DNA from 3 places in the Cellulomonas sp. P1_C4 genome. Region 1 is predicted to be linked to each of the others. Evidence: predicted binding sites of a transcription regulator. Region 1 holds the regulator's gene; each other region holds the start of a gene.

Region 1 (5,788 bases):
GCTGCTCGCGGCGATCGGCGTGGTGCTCAACCTCATCCCGTTCTTCGGCGGGCTGATCTCCCTCGTCGTGAACTTCCTGCTGCTGTTCACGTTCTGGTTCGTGATCGACAAGCACCTGACGCCCGTCGACGCGATCAAGGCCAGCTACCAGCTCATCACGGCGAACCTGTCGACGACGATCCTGTTCTACCTGCTCAGCATCGTGATCCTCTTCGCCGGAGCGATCCTCTGCGGCGTCGGCCTTCTCGTGGCCGTGCCGGTGGTGCTCCTCGCGACGGCCTTCCTGTTCAAGCGGCTGCTGGGCGACCCGATCGCCGCCTGACACCGACTGACCGTGCCCGGTCACCCACGAGGGTGGCCGGGCACCGTCATGCCGTGACGAAGTCGATGAGCTCCTCGACGCGACCCAGGAGGCTCGGCTCGAGGTCGGCGTAGCTGCGCACGGAGCGCAGGATCCGCTGCCAGGCGCGGGCGACGTCGGCCTGCTCGTCGGCGGGCCAGCCGAGCTCGCGCAGGATGCCGTGCTTCCACTCCGTGCCGCGTTCGATGACGGGCCATGCCGACAGCCCGAGGCGCTCGGGGCGGACGGCCTGCCACACGTCGACGTACGGGTGGCCGAGGACGAGCACCGAGCCGGCGGGCGCCCCGCGCACGGCGTCGGCGGCGATCCGGCTCTCCTTGGAGCCGGCGACGAGGTGGTCGACGAGGACGCCCACGCGACGTCCCGGGCCCGGGGAGAAGTCGCGCAGGGCGTCGGCGAGGTTGTCGACGCCGTCGAGCAGCTCGACCACGACGCCCTCGAGGCGCAGGTCGTCGCCCCAGACCTTCTCCACCAGCTCGGCGTCGTGCTTGCCCTCGACCCAGATCCGGCTGCCGCGGGCGACGCGGGCGCGGGCGTCGTGCACCGCGACCGAGCCCGAGGCGGTGCGGGTGGGCCGCGCGGGTGCGGGGGTGCGGACCGGGGCCGTCAGGGCCACCGGCTCGCCGTCGAGCCAGAAGCCCCGGCCCAGGGGGAAGGTGCGGGTGCGGCCGCGCCGGTCCTCGAGCACGACCACGTGCTGGCCGCCCGACTTCTCGACCCGGACCACGGCGCCGACCCACCCCGTGGTGACCTCCTCGACGACCAGGCCGGTCTCGGCGGGCTGCGGGCGGCTGGTGCGGGCGGGCCGGTGGTGCGTCGAGGCGGAGCCCCCGAGCACGTCCGAGCCGTAGCGGTCGTCGTTCACCCGGGCAGCCTAGGGGGGCGCGCGAGCGGTGCGGTCGAGGCGCGCAGCGGCCGCCCCGTGGGTGTCGGCTCCGCGGCGTAGCATTGGCACTCCTGTGCGCGGAGTGCTACCCGCTGGGACGATGGCGGCGCGACGACGAAGGAGGCGACATGAGCGAGGACCGACGGCTGGACGTGCTGCGGGCGATCGTCGAGGACTACGTCGCCACCAAGGAGCCCGTGGGCTCGCGCGCGCTGGTGGAGCGGCACTCGCTCGGCGTCTCGCCGGCCACGATCCGCAATGACATGGCCGCGCTCGAGGAGGGCGGCTACATCGCCCAGCCGCACACGTCGGCGGGGCGCGTGCCGACGGACAAGGGCTACCGGCTCTTCGTCGACCGCCTCTCGACCGTCAAGCCGCTGTCCAGCCCCGAGCGGCGCGCCATCGGCGCGTTCCTCGAGAGCGCACAGGACCTGGACGACGTCGTGGACCGGGCCGTGCGCCTCATCGCGCAGCTGACGCAGCAGGTCGCCGTCGTGCAGTACCCGTCGCTGCGGCGGTCGGCGCTGCGGCACGTCGAGCTCGTGCCCGTCGGGGCGCGCCACCTGCTGGTCGTGCTCATCACGGACACGGGACGGGTCGAGCAGCGCACGCTGGAGCTCGCGTCCGACCTCGACGAGTCCGTCGTCGCGCGCCTGCGGTCACGCCTGAACATCAGCGCGGCCGGCCGACGCCTGTCCGAGCTCCCGGTGGCGCTCGGCGAGCTCACGGACGCGTTCGTGCCCGGCGACCAGGCGCTCGTCGAGGCCGTCATCGCGGTGGTCGAGGAGACCCTGGCGCAGGAGAGCGAAGAGCGCGTCGTGCTCGCCGGCACAGCGAACCTCGCCCGCGTCGGCGGGACCGACGTGCGGTCGATCGGCCCGGTCCTCGAGGCGCTGGAGGAGCAGGTCGTGCTGCTGCGGCTGCTCTCCGAGATGGCCGAGGACTCTGCGACGGTGTCCGTGCGCATCGGCCGGGAGAACCAGCACGACGGGTTGTTCGAGACGAGCTTCGTGACCACCGGCTACGGCGACGAGGGCGGTGGCTCGGTGGCGCGCGTCGGCTCGATCGGCCCGCTGCGGATGGACTACCCCGGGACCATGTCGGCGGTCCGCGCCGTGGCTCGCTACCTGACGCGCATCCTCGCGCAATGACCGGCCCTGTTACCTGCCACAAGACCTCCCCGAAGACCTGCACGCACCTGTCCACGACAGCTGGAAGTGAGCACCCCCTCTCGTGACCGACTACTACGAGGTCCTTGGCGTCCCGCGTGACGCCAGCCCCGAGCAGATCAAGAAGGCGTACCGCAAGCTCGCTCGCGAGCACCACCCCGATGTCGCGGGCGCGGACGCCGGCTCCGAGGACACGTTCAAGGACGTGTCGCGCGCGTACGACGTGCTGGGCAACCCCGAGAAGCMCCGCGCGTACGACCTCGGCGGCGACCCGTCCTCGCCCGGCGGCGGCATGGGCGGCGGGTTCGGCTTCCAGGACATCTTCGAGACGTTCTTCGGCGCCGCGACCGGGGCGGCGGCGCAGCGGGGACCCATCCCGCGCGCGCGGCGCGGGCAGGATGCGCTCGTGCGGCTCGACCTCGACCTCGCGGAGGTCACCTTCGGCGTCCACAAGGACGTGCCGGTGGATACCGCGGTCGTCTGCCCGACGTGCAGCGGCTCGTGCTGCCGGCCGGGCACCTCTCCGCGCACCTGCGAGGTGTGCGGCGGTCGGGGCTCGGTGCAGCGCGTCGCGCGGTCCTTCCTCGGGCAGGTCATGACGACGCAGCCGTGTGCCGCGTGCCACGGCTTCGGCACCGTCATCCCGGAGCCGTGCACCGAGTGCTCCGGCGAGGGTCGCGTCCGGTCGCGCCGCACGCTGAGCGTGGACGTGCCCGCGGGCGTCGACACCGGCACCCGGATCAAGCTGACCGGCCAGGGCGAGGTCGGTCCCGCCGGCGGCCCCGCCGGTGACGTCTACCTCGAGGTGCGCGAGCGCAAGAACGACACGTTCGTGCGGCGCGGCGACGACCTGCACGCGACGCTCGAGGTCCCGATGACCGCGGCGGCCCTGGGCACGGTGCTCACGCTCGACACCCTGGACGGCGCGCGCGAGGTCGACCTGCGACCGGGCACGCAGCCCGCCCAGGTCGTGACGATCAAGGGCCTCGGCGTCGGTCACCTGCACGCCGCCGGGCGCGGCGACCTGCACGTCCACGTCGAGGTGCAGGTGCCGACGGCGATGGACGACGAGCAGGCCGAGCTGCTGCGCCGGCTGGCCGCCCTGCGGGGCGAGGAGCGTCCGGAGGCGCGGCTCGCTGCGTCGAATACGGGCGTCTTCGCGAAGCTGCGCGACAAGCTCTCGGGCCGCTGAGCATGACGGCGCCGGCCGCGTCATGAGCGCGCCCGTCTTCCTGGCCGAGCCCGGGTCGCTCGACGCCGTCGCCGACGGCGGCACGTACCTGCTGGGCGGCGCCGAGGGGCGCCACGCGGGGGTCGTGCAGCGCCGGGTCGCCGGTGAGCGGGTGGACGTCGTCGACGGCGCGGGTGTGCGGCTCGTCGGGGTCGTCGGCTCGGTGACGCCCGACGGCGTGCTCGTGCAGGTCCAGCAGCGCGTGGTCGAGCCGGCGGCGGCCGTCGCCCTCGTGCTCGTGCAGGCGCTGGCCAAGGGCGACCGCGACGAGATGGCGATCGAGGCGGCCACCGAGGTCGGCGTCGACGCGGTGGTGCCGTGGCAGGCAGAGCGTTCGATCGTGGTCTGGCGCGGCGACCGGGCCGCGAAGAGCCGCGCGCGCTGGCTGGGGACCGTGCGCGCGGCGGCGAAGCAGTCGCGACGCGCCCGCGTGCCCGACGTCGAGTTTGCGCTCGACGGCCGGGGCCTGGCCGAGCGGGTCCGTACGGTCGTCGACGGCGGTGGGGTCGCGCTGGTGCTGCACGCGGACGCGACCGACGCCATTGCGGCGACGGCCCTGCCGGACGCCGGCGAGTGCCTCGTCGTGGTCGGCCCGGAGGGCGGCATCGGCGAGAGCGAGCTCGGGCGGCTCGTCGAGGCGGGGGCGCGGGCCGTCCGGCTCGGTCCGCATGTGCTGCGCACGTCGACCGCGGGCCCGGTCGCGCTGGCTCTGCTGGCCGAGCGGCTCGGGCGCTGGGCCTGACCGCTCCGTCGGCGGCGCCTCGTAGACTGTCGACGTCTGCCTGGGACACCCGTGCCTGACCCGCACACCCACCACCTGACCTAAGGAGCGCACGGCGCACGCCGAGCACATGGCCGAGTCCACATCCGCAGCGCGGTCCTCCGGGGCACCCGCGCGCGTCGAGCACCGCATCAGCGTCCCGTCCGAGGTCTCGATGGTCGAGCTGCTCGGCCTGCGGGACGAGGTGCTCCGCACCATCGAGTCCGGGTTCACCGGCGTCGACATCCACGTCCGCGGCAACGAGGTGACCCTCGCCGGGCCGGTCGGCGACGTGGCCCTGGTGTCGCGGCTCATCGACGAGCTGGTCGAGATGGCGGCGGGCGGCACACCGCTGACCCCCGACGTGGTGACCCGGTCCGTGGCGATGCTCACGGCGGCATCGACGGCGCGGCCTGCCGACGTCCTCTCGTTCAACATCCTCACGGGTCGCGGCCGCACCATCCGCGCCAAGACGTCGGGCCAGAAGGACTACGTCGACGCGATCGACCGGCACACCGTGACGTTCGGCATCGGGCCTGCCGGCACGGGCAAGACGTACCTGGCGATGGCCAAGGCGGTGCAGGCGCTGCAGGACCGCAAGGTGCAGCGCATCGTGCTCACGCGCCCCGCCGTCGAGGCGGGCGAGCGGCTCGGGTTCCTGCCCGGCAGCCTCTCGGACAAGATCGACCCGTACCTGCGGCCGCTCTACGACGCGCTGCACGACATGGTCGACGCCGAGTCGATCCCGCGGCTCATGGAGGCGGGCACCATCGAGGTGGCGCCGCTGGCGTACATGCGCGGGCGCACGCTGAACGACGCGTTCATCATCCTCGACGAGGCGCAGAACACGTCGGTCGAGCAGATGAAGATGTTCCTCACCCGGCTCGGCTTCGGGTCGAAGGTGGTGGTCACCGGCGACATCACGCAAGTGGACCTGCCCGCGGCGCAGACCTCCGGCCTGCGCGTGGTCGAGCAGATCCTCACGGGCGTCGACGACGTCGCGTTCTGCCGCCTGACGTCGTCGGACGTGGTCCGGCACCGCCTGGTCAGCGAGATCATCGACGCGTACGCGCGCTGGGACAGGAGCTGAGGCGGCCATGAGCGTCGAGGTCAACAACGAGTCCGGTTACGACGCCGACGAGGCGGAGTTCGCCGCCCTCGCCCGCTACGTGCTGGACGAGATGCACGTGCACCCGCAGACGGACGTGTCGATCCTGCTGGTGGGCACCGACGTCATGACGGACCTGCACGTGAAGTGGATGGACGAGCCCGGCCCTACCGACGTGCTGTCGTTCCCCATGGACGAGCTGCGCCCGGGCCGGGAGGGCGACCCCACGCCCGCCGGCCTCCTGGGCGACGTCGTCCTGTGCCCCGAGGTCGC
Region 2 (4,235 bases), on a different contig from region 1:
TCGACCACTACGACGTGCCCGACCAGCGGATCGACGAGCTCGTGGCGCTCGGGGCGCAGCTGGTCAGCGCGAAGGAGCTGATCACGCGCCTGCGGGCGTCCGGGCTGCGCGTGCCGGCGCGGGATCGCGGCCGACACCACTAGCCGGCGCTCGTCCGGCGCGGGCCAGCGCCCGCCACCGACGCCGCAGGCACCGGCGATACGCTCGACAGATGCCGCCGCTGCGCCCGCTCGACCAGTCGTCGAAGCTGAAGAACGTCCTCTACGAGATCCGCGGGTCCGCCCTGGACGAGGTCGTCCGGCTCGAGGCCGAGGGTCACACGATCCTGCGGCTCAACACCGGCAACCCGGCGGCGTTCGGGTTCGAGGCGCCGCACCAGATCGTCCGCGACGTGATCGCCGCGATCCCCCACGCGCACGGCTACACGGACTCGCGCGGCATCCTGTCCGCCCGCCGCGCCGTGGTCACCCGCTACGAGACCGAACCCGGCTTCCCCGAGATCGACGTCGATGACGTGTACCTGGGGAACGGCGTCTCCGAGCTCATCACGATGGTCATGCAGGCGCTGCTCGACGAGGGCGACGAGGTGCTCATCCCGTCGCCGGACTACCCGCTGTGGACCGCGATGACGTCGCTGTCCGACGGCGTTCCGGTGCACTACCGGTGCGACGAGTCCGCCGGCTGGGAGCCCGACCTCGAGCACATCCGGTCGCTCGTCGGCCCCCGGACCAAGGCGATCGTCGTCATCAACCCGAACAACCCGACCGGTGCCGTCTACTCGCGCGAGGTGCTGGAGGGCATCGCCGCGATCGCGCGCGAGCACAGCCTGCTCGTGCTCTCCGACGAGATCTACGACCGGATCCTGTTCGACGGCGCGCAGCACATCCCCATGGCGACGGTCGCCCCGGACCTCCTGTGCCTGACGTTCAACGGCCTGTCCAAGACCTACCGCGTCGCCGGCTACCGCTCCGGCTGGCTCGTCGTCACCGGCCCCCGCGAGCACGCCACGGGCTTCCTCGAGGGCATCACCCTGCTCGCGTCGACGCGCCTGTGCCCCAACGTCCCCGCGCAGCACGCGGTCCAGGCGGCGCTCGGCGGCATCCAGAGCATCGACGCCCTCATCGCCCCCGGCGGCCGGCTGCACGAGCAGCGCGACGTGGCGTACCGCGGCCTGACGTCAATCCCCGGCGTCGACTGCGTCCGCCCCGACGGTGCGCTCTACCTGTTCCCGCGGCTCGACCCGGAGGTGCACGAGATCCGCGACGACGCCCGCCTCGTCTACGACCTGCTGGTGAGCGAGCACATCCTGCTGGTGCAGGGCACGGGCTTCAACTGGCCGACCCCGGACCACCTGCGCATCGTCACGCTCCCGGAGGCCCGCGTCCTGGCGGAGGCCGTCGAACGCATGGGCAACTTCCTGTCGAGCTACCGCCAGTAGGACGACGACGGGCCGGCCACCCGAAGGTGACCGGCCCGTCCGATGCGTTCAGCGCATCAGCTGCGGATCAGAACCCGCCGCCGAAGTCCTCGCCGCCGCCACCGGCCGGCGCGGGGTTGCGCTCCGGCTTGTCGGCCACGACGGCCTCGGTGGTGAGGAAGAGCGCGGCGATGGACGCCGCGTTCTGCAGCGCGGAGCGCGTGACCTTCACCGGGTCGTTGACGCCCGCGGCGAGCAGGTCCTCGTACGTGTTGGTCGCGGCGTTGAGGCCGTGACCCACGGGGAGGTTGCGCACCTTCTCCGCCACGACGCCACCCTCGAGACCGGCGTTGATCGCGATCTGCTTGAGCGGGGCCTCGATCGCGAGCTTCACGATCGCGGCACCGGTCGCCTCGTCGCCCTCGAGCTTGAGGCCCTCGAACGCCGTCTTGCCGGCCTGGATGAGCGCCACGCCACCACCGGCGACGATGCCCTCCTCGACGGCCGCCTTGGCGTTGCGCACGGCGTCCTCGATGCGGTGCTTGCGCTCCTTGAGCTCGACCTCGGTGGCCGCGCCCGCCTTGATGACGGCGACGCCGCCGGCGAGCTTGGCGAGGCGCTCCTGGAGCTTCTCGCGGTCGTAGTCCGAGTCCGAGTTCTCGATCTCGGCACGGATCTGCGTGACGCGGCCCTGGATCTGGGCGGCGTCGCCGGAGCCCTCGACGATCGTGGTCTCGTCCTTGGTGACGACGATCTTGCGCGCCGTGCCGAGGACCTCGAGGCCCACCGTGTCGAGCTTGAGACCGACGGTCTCGGAGACGACCTGGCCACCGGTGAGGATGGCCATGTCCTGCAGCATCGCCTTGCGGCGGTCGCCGAAGCCGGGGGCCTTGACCGCGACCGACTTGAACAGGCCGCGGATCTTGTTGACGACGAGCGTGGCCAGGGCCTCGCCCTCGACGTCCTCGGCGACGATGAACAGCGGCTTGCCGGCCTGGATGACCTTCTCCAGGAGGGGCAGCAGGTCCTTGACGTTCGAGATCTTCGACTCGACGAGCAGGACGTACGCGTCCTCCAGGACGGCCTCCTGACGCTCGGGGTCGGTCACGAAGTACGCCGACAGGAAGCCCTTGTCGAAGCGCATGCCCTCGGTGAGCTCGAGCTCGAGGCCCAGCGCGCTGGACTCCTCGACCGTGATGACGCCTTCCTTGCCGACCTTGTCGAGCGCCTCGGCGATGAGGTCGCCGATCGCCTGGTCGCCGGCGGAGATGGCGGCAGTGGCGGCGATCTCCTCCTTGGTCTCGACGTCCTTCGCCTGCGCGAGCAGAGCAGCGGTGACGGCCTCGACGGCCTTCTCGATGCCCTTCTTCAGCGCGATGGGGTTGGCGCCGGCCGCGACGTTGCGCAGGCCCTCGCGCACGAGCGCCTGGGCGAGCACGGTGGCGGTGGTGGTGCCGTCGCCAGCGACGTCGTCCGTCTTCTTGGCGACCTCCTTGACGAGCTCCGCACCGATCTTCTCGAAGGGGTCCTCGAGGTCGATCTCCTTGGCGATGGAGACGCCGTCGTTGGTGATCGTGGGGGCGCCCCACTTCTTGTCCAGGACGACGTTGCGGCCCTTCGGGCCGAGGGTGACCTTGACGGTGTCGGCGAGGATGTTGAGTCCCCGCTCGATGCCGCGGCGGGCCTCCTCGTTGAAGGCAATGATCTTGGCCATGGGGCTGTGATCCTTCACTGGGTTCGGGTCGGCCGAGGGTGCCCGCGACGGACGGGCACGCCACCCGCGGTCTTGTCCCGCGTGCGACGGCCCTCACCGGACGGCCGGGGTGATTCTGTCACTCTCCACCGGAGAGTGCTAAGTCCAATGGTTAGCACTCGACCCCCGAGAGTGCAAGCAGCGTTCACTCCTGGCGAGGTCGTCGCAGGGCCGCCCGGCCGTCGCCCGGGCGGCCTCCGACTATCGTGCGCGTGTGCAACGTCACGGCGACAACGTCGATGCAGCGGTCGCCGGCGCCCCGGCGTCGGCCCCGCGCATCCCCCGGGCGCACCGCGCACGCCGCCGACGAGGCGGTGCCGCGGTGGCCGTCGCCGTGCTCGTCGCCACCACGACGTCGCTCGTCGCGACCGCACCCACCGGCGCCCTGGCGACGGAAGCGACACCCGCTCCCCCCACCGTCGCCGCCAAGCCCGCCGCGTACGCGACCATCCCCCTCTACCTCCAGGGCCTGACCACGCTCCCCGGCGGCCTGCGGGCACCGCTGGCCGCCGGCACCGACGTGACGTTCCTGGCGGGCACCCGCGTGGTCGATCCCGCGGCGACCACGCTCACACGCCTCATGGGCGGGCAGGTGGGCACCGGCCACGGCGCGACGGCTCCGGCGGCGGCCACCGTGGCCGAGCGCCAGCGCGCGTGGCTGGCGTCGGGAACCGTCCCGGGAGCGGGTGGCCCCTACGACGACATGGCCCGCGGAGCCCTGCTGGACCTGCACTCCCTGACGCTCCCGGGTGGGGCGGCCGTCGCGGGGTGGTCGGACAAGTGGCGGTACGTGTGGCCGCGCGACGCGTCGTTCGTCGCCGTCGCCCTGGCGCGCACCGGTCACGTCGACGACGCCCTGGAGATCCTCGGCTTCCTCGACCGCGTCCAGGCGTCGGACGGCTCGTTCCAGGCGCGCTACCTGCCCGACGGCTCCGGCCCGCCCGACGACCGCGGCGTGCAGACGGACGGCACAGGCTGGTCGCTGTGGGCGGCGGGACTCGTCGTCGACGAGATCACCGACCCCACCGAGCGGGCCGCCGCCGTCGAGCAGCTCCACCCGCTCGT
Region 3 (5,914 bases), on a different contig from region 1:
GAGCTCGGCGTCACGCGGCGCTCGTACCGCATCGACACCGCCGTCCGCAGCGCGATCGCCCGCGGCCTGCGCTGACCCGTCGCGGTCGCCCGACGCGATCGGCGACGGCGTTCCGGACGGACTACCTGCGCATCGCCGGGGACGGGAATCGCCGGGGATGGGATCATCGAGCGTGACCTCGACCGACAGCCCCGACGGCGCGCGCCGCTCGCGCCGCGTCGTGCGGCCGGCCGGAACCGTCGGCGGTGACGACGCCAACCTGCTCTCGACGCATCCCGCGCTCGCCGGGGGCACCTCCGCCGCCGAACCGGGATCCTCAGCGCCGGCGACGCCCGGCCCGGAGCCCGTCGTGGCCACGCGGAGCGTCGACGACACTGACGTCGGTTGGGGCGACCGCGACGGAAGCTCCAACGACGACCGGCTGAGCCAGGACAAGCCACCGCACTGGTAGGCGTTCGCGCTGGTCGTCGGGGCTGACTCCTCCACCGGCGGTCGCCTGCACAGGCAGGGGCACGCCGACGGAGAGGCCCCCCGGGTGCCCGCCGCGAATCTCGCGCAGGTGCCCGGCCGCGGCGTCGGGCCGCGGGTGTCGGTGCCGTGCGGGATGATCGCTGAGCCGCTCAGCCGTTCGATCGAAGGAGTTCCACCCATGGCCGAGGTTCTGCTCTTCCACCACGCGCAGGGGCTCACGTCCGGCGTCCAGGAGTTCGCCGACCGGCTCCGGGCGGCCGGCCACACGGTTCACGTGCCCGACCTCTACGACGGGCACACCTTCGACGACCTGGAGTCGGGCATCGGCTACGCCGACGAGGTCGGGTTCGGCACCGTGATGGAGCGCGGTCGGCACACGGTCGACTCCCTGCCGGACGGGGTCGTCTACGCCGGGTTCTCGCTCGGCGTGCTGCCCGCCCAGATGCTGGCGCAGACGCGCCCCGGCGCGAAGGGCGCACTGTTCTTCCACTCCTGCGTGCCCACCTCCGAGTTCGACACCCCCTGGCCGGCGGGCGTCCCGGTGCAGATCCACGGCATGGACAACGACCCGTTCTTCGTCGGCGAGGGCGACATCGACGCGGCGCGCGCGCTCGTCAAGGAGGCCTCGGACGCGGAGCTGTTCCTCTACCCGGGCGACGAGCACCTCTTCGCGGACAGCAGCCTGCCGTCGTACGACGCTGAAGCCGCCGAGCTCCTGACCGAGCGCGCCCTCGCCTTCCTGGCGGCGATCAAGTAGCGGACCGACGCGGCTGCGTAGGGCGCGCAGCGAGAGCAACATCGGACCCGTTGTGAAGCACTGAACGGTCCGGTGTTGTTCTCAGAAGCTCGGGCGGTCTGACCGACCGCCTCGTGCGGTCGCCGCGGCTTCACGTGTGCGGCTGGGCGGCCGTGCCGCAGCTCGGTCGTCAGGTGCGCGGTGGCGTGCTCGGTCCCGGCGGGATCGAGGGAGGCGGGTCCGTGCGCGGGTTCGGGACGTCCGGCGCGCCCGTCCCGGCGTCGTTGACAACCGCGGGCGTGAGGCGGGCTGCGAGCAGGTCGCGGATCTCCTGCAGCAGCAGGACGTCCTCGGCCGGGGCCGTCGGCTCAGCCTCCTCGCCGCGCTTGCGCCGCGAGGCGAGGGCGTTCAGCGGCACCACGATGAGGAAGTAGACCGCGGCGGCGGTGAGGACGAACGCGAGCACCGCGTTGAGGATGGTGCCGACGCTGATCGGCGTCGCATCCGGGTTGTCGCCCCAGGTGTACGGGCCGATGTCCCACAGCTGGGTCAGGTCGGGTGCGCCGAAGATCCAGCCGATGAGCGGGTTGATGAAGGCGTCCTGGATCGACTTGATGACCGCGCCGAACGCGGCGCCGATGACCACACCGACGGCCAGCTCGATCGCGTTCCCGCGCGAGATGAAGTCCTTGAAGCCTTGGAAGACCTTGGCGGTGCCGTGCAGACCACGGCTGGCCCCGCGTACTCCGGCGTTGAGCTTGTCGGTCACGTCGCCCCTCGAGGTGGGTGGTCGGGCGGAGCCCTGGAGGTCGGTCGATCATGGCACGACCACCGCCGACAGCAAGGCGGACGCCGCGGCGCCGGCGAGGGCGGGCGCCTCCGCGGGCGCGACGGCGAGGAGCACCGGAACCGACGTGTCGCCCGACCCGCCCAGCCCGAGGGCGCCCCCATCGGACGAGGGCTGTCGGGCGACGGGCAGGACGAGGGCCCGGGTCGCCACGACGGTGCCCGGACCGCCTTCCGCGGTCGCCGCGAGCACGTCGACGCGCACGCCCGGGGAGAGCAGCCCCGCGACCGCCGGGTCGGCGAACCGCACCGTCGCGACGACCGTGCCGGGTGGGCCGCGGACCTCGTCGTCGGCGAGGAGGCCGGGCAGCACGGGCGCTCCGGCGGCGATCGGGACGGCGGCCGACGCGCCGAGCACGGCGTCGGCGTCGGTGAGCGCACCGTCGGGCGCCAAGGCCTCCGGCATCCGCGCGACCCTGACGTCCGCGCTGGTCAGCGAGGCCCCGGCGTCGATCGGGTGCGCGGCGACGACGACCGCGGACGTCGGCGGGTCAGGTGGTCGGACCGCCTGGACGGCGCAGGCCGCGGCGATGCCGAGGAAGGTGGCGGCGACGAGGAACCGCGTGCGCCACAGGACGATGCGCATGGTGAGGGCGAGCGGGCGCCGGCGGTGCGGGAGGGGCGGTGGCCGACCGGCCGCCGAACGAGGGTGCATGGCCGCCGACGCTAGGTCGCCTCGCGGACCGCGGGCCCGCGTCCACGGCAGCCTGTGGACGGCCGTGCGGCGGGGCGTGCTGGGGGCGGCTCGCCGCGGGCGTCATCCCCCCGAACGAGAGCGGCGCCCCTCACCGCGGGGTGAGGGGCGCCGAAGGCTCAGTGCGGGTCAGGYGGACGCGGCCGGCTTGGCGGCGGTGCCGCCGCCGGTGGACGACGACGCGGCGGGCGCGGACGCGGGCGCCGACGGGGCCGGGGTCGCGGCGGGGGTGGTGGCCGCGGGCAGCGACGACGACGACTTCGCGCCGGCGCGGGCGTCGTTGCGGTAGAAGCCAGAGCCCTTGAAGACGACCCCGACGGAGGAGAAGACCTTGCGCAGGCGTCCTTCGCACTCGGGGCAGACGCTCAGCGAGTCGTCGCTGAACGACTGCACGATCTCGAAGGCGTGACCGCACGCCGTGCAGGCGTAGGCGTAGGTGGGCACTGATGATCTCCTGGCAGCTGATCGAGCAGAGGTACGGGGGTCTAGCACTCGCATCGTCCGAGTGCCAATCTTAACCGCTCCTCCGCGCGGGACATTCCGCCCGCCGGTGCGGGACGCCGCGAGGGCCGGAGTCCGGAGGGCGAAGTACCCTCCGAAGCGTGTCTCGCGCTCACCTCGTCCGTCTCAGCCTGCTCATCGTCGCCGCGGTGGTCGTCGTCGCGCTCGTGGCGACGCTGGTCATCGCGTTCGTCGTCGTGCGGCGCCCGCTCCCGGAGGTCTCGGGCGAGCAGCAGCTGCCCGGGCTGGACGCCGAGGTGACGGTGACGCGGGACGCCCGCGGTGTCCCGACGATCACGGCGACCACCAGCGACGACCTGTTCCGCGCGCAGGGCTACGTCGCCGCGCAGGACCGCTTCTTCGAGATGGACTACCGCCGGCACGTGACGGCCGGCCGGCTCTCGGAGCTGGTGGGCGAGAACGCGGACGCGCTCGAGGCGGACAAGGTCATCCGGACGTTCGGCTGGCGCCGCGTGGCCGAGCAGGAGTGGGACCTGCTGCAGCCCTCCACGCAGTCCGCCCTGCAGGCGTACGCGGACGGGGTGAACGCCTACCTCGCCGACAAGGACCCGGGCGCGATCGCGGTGGAGTACAGCGTGCTCGGGCGACAGGTGACCGTCCGGCAGCCGGACCCGTGGGACCCGGTCGACTCGCTGGCGTGGCTCAAGGCGATGGCCTGGGACCTGCGCGGCAACTACGACGACGAGCTCGCGCGTGCTGCGTCCTTCTCGTCCGTGGGCGACGTCGCCCGCGTCGACGAGCTGTTCCCGGCCTACCCGCAGGACGTCAACCAGCCCATCCTCACGGCCGGGGACCTGGCGGCGACCGCGATCACGCAGACGTCCGCCGCGGACCCGCTGGACCTGCGCGACGCGGGCCTCCAGGCCGCGCTGGCGTCGGCGAACGCGGCCCTCGCGGCCGTGCCGCACCTGCTGGGCGACGGGCACGGCGTCGGCTCCAACTCGTGGGCGGTCTCGGGCGACCTCACCAAGTCGGGCAAGCCGTTGCTGGCCAACGACCCGCACCTGGGGATCTCGGCGCCGGGCATCTGGGAGCAGGTCGGCCTGCGCTGCGCCGACGTCACGGCCGACTGCCCGTTCGACGTCTCGGGCTTCGCGTTCGCGGGCATGCCGGGCGTCGTCATCGGGCACAACGAGAAGCTCGCCTGGGGCCTGACCAACCTGGGCGCCGACGTGACGGACTTCTTCCTCGAGCGCGTCGACGAGAACACGACGCGGCTCGACGGCGCGAACGTGCCGATCACCGAGCGCACCGAGACGATCCGGGTCAACGGCGCGCCCGACGTGCGGCTGAAGGTCCGCGAGTCCGTGCACGGGCCGATCGTGTCCGACGTGCTGGACCTGGTGGGGGTGGCCGGCGGGCCGGTCCCCGACGACGCTCCCGGGCGGCGGTTCGAGGTCGCGCTGGCCTGGACCGCGCTCCAGCCGGGCCGGACCATGGACGCCGTGCTCGCGATGAACGTCGCGTCCGACGCCGACGACGTCCGGGACGCCGCGGCCTCGTTCGACGTGCCGTCGCAGAACATCGTCTTCGCGACGACGGACGGCCACATCGGCTACCAGGCGCCGGGCCGCATCCCCGTCCGCGCGGACGTCGCCGGCCCCGTCCCGTCGAACGGCACCTGGCCGCGGCCCGGCTGGGACAGCCGCTACGAGTGGAAGGGGTTCGTCGACCCTGCCGACATGCCGCGTGCGCTCGACCCGGCCGGCGGGATGATCGTGGCGGCGAACCAGGCCGTCACACCGGCCGGCACGGGGCCGTTCCTCACGAACGACTGGGACTACGGGTACCGGGCGCAGCGCATCCGCGACCTGCTGACCAGCGCCACGTCGGACGGCAAGGTCGACGCCGCGGACATGAGCCGCATCCAGTTCGACCAGCACAGCGCGTACGCCGACGTCCTGGTGCCCGTGCTGCTGACGCTGCACATCGGCGACTCGTTCTATGACGACGGCCAGGAGCTGCTGCGCACGTGGGACCGGGTGCAGTCCTCCGACTCCGCCGCGGCGGCCTACTTCGCGGCGGTCTGGGTCGACGTGCTCCGGTCCGCGTTCGCCGACGACCTGCCGGACGGGTTCGGGCCGGACGGCGACTCGCGCTGGCTCGAGGTGGTCCGCACGCTCATCGACGAGCCCGCGTCGCCGTGGTGGGACGACAAGTCGACGCCGGGCGTCGTCGAGGGTCGCGACGAGGTGCTCACCCGCGCGATGGTCGCGGCGCGCCGGCAGCTCACCGCGCAGCAGGGCCGCGAGCCGACGGACTGGCGATGGGGACAGGTGCACACGGCCGCGCCCGAGCACCCCGTGCTGGGCGGTGCGTCGATCCCGGGCGTCGTGCGCAACCTGGTCAACCCGGACCCGATCGGCGTCGGCGGGGGGTCCTCGATCGTCGACGCGACCGCCTGGGACGCCAGCTCGGGCTCGTTCACCGTCACCGCCGCGCCGTCGATGCGGATGGTCGTGGACCTCGGCGACCTCGACGCGTCGACGTGGGTGACCCTGACGGGCACCTCCGGGCACCCGGCGAGCGTCCACTACGCGGACCAGTTCGGTCCATGGTCGCGCGGCGAGACCTTCCCGTGGCCGTTCACGCAGGCCGCGACCGAGGCGGACGTGCGGGACCGGCTGACGCTCACGCCGTGATGC

The links. Region 1 encodes HrcA, which represses chaperone genes, less so after heat shock. Its sites were predicted from a motif close to TTNGCACTCGNNNNNNNCGAGTGCNAA; they were not measured.
Region 2: groL (chaperonin GroEL) is a predicted target of HrcA. The motif match lies at 3,283-3,309, and genes of this name have one in related genera.
Region 3: AC1DYZ_RS19745 (FmdB family zinc ribbon protein) is a predicted target of HrcA. The motif match lies at 3,233-3,259, and genes of this name have one in related genera.

What each region holds. Positions count from the first base shown of each region.
Region 1 is NZ_JBFUAI010000003.1:21,376-27,163, forward strand. It holds gene AC1DYZ_RS02800 (hypothetical protein) at 1-322, shown strand, start outside; gene AC1DYZ_RS02805 (DUF3097 domain-containing protein) at 369-1,226, opposite strand; gene hrcA (heat-inducible transcriptional repressor HrcA) at 1,376-2,398, shown strand; gene dnaJ (molecular chaperone DnaJ) at 2,481-3,608, shown strand; gene AC1DYZ_RS02820 (16S rRNA (uracil(1498)-N(3))-methyltransferase) at 3,631-4,389, shown strand; gene AC1DYZ_RS02825 (PhoH family protein) at 4,499-5,497, shown strand; gene ybeY (rRNA maturation RNase YbeY) at 5,505-5,788, shown strand, end outside.
Region 2 is NZ_JBFUAI010000024.1:13,694-17,928, forward strand. It holds gene AC1DYZ_RS17585 (DUF4031 domain-containing protein) at 1-143, shown strand, start outside; gene AC1DYZ_RS17590 (pyridoxal phosphate-dependent aminotransferase) at 212-1,438, shown strand; gene groL (chaperonin GroEL) at 1,506-3,131, opposite strand; gene AC1DYZ_RS17600 (glycoside hydrolase family 15) at 3,385-4,235, shown strand, end outside.
Region 3 is NZ_JBFUAI010000037.1:2,133-8,046, reverse strand. It holds gene AC1DYZ_RS19770 (hypothetical protein) at 1-75, shown strand, start outside; gene AC1DYZ_RS19765 (hypothetical protein) at 173-451, shown strand; gene AC1DYZ_RS19760 (dienelactone hydrolase family protein) at 650-1,228, shown strand; gene mscL (large conductance mechanosensitive channel protein MscL) at 1,398-1,976, opposite strand; gene cpaB (Flp pilus assembly protein CpaB) at 2,025-2,708, opposite strand; gene AC1DYZ_RS19745 (FmdB family zinc ribbon protein) at 2,877-3,191, opposite strand; gene AC1DYZ_RS19740 (penicillin acylase family protein) at 3,350-5,911, shown strand; gene AC1DYZ_RS19735 (5-formyltetrahydrofolate cyclo-ligase) at 5,901-5,914, opposite strand, start outside.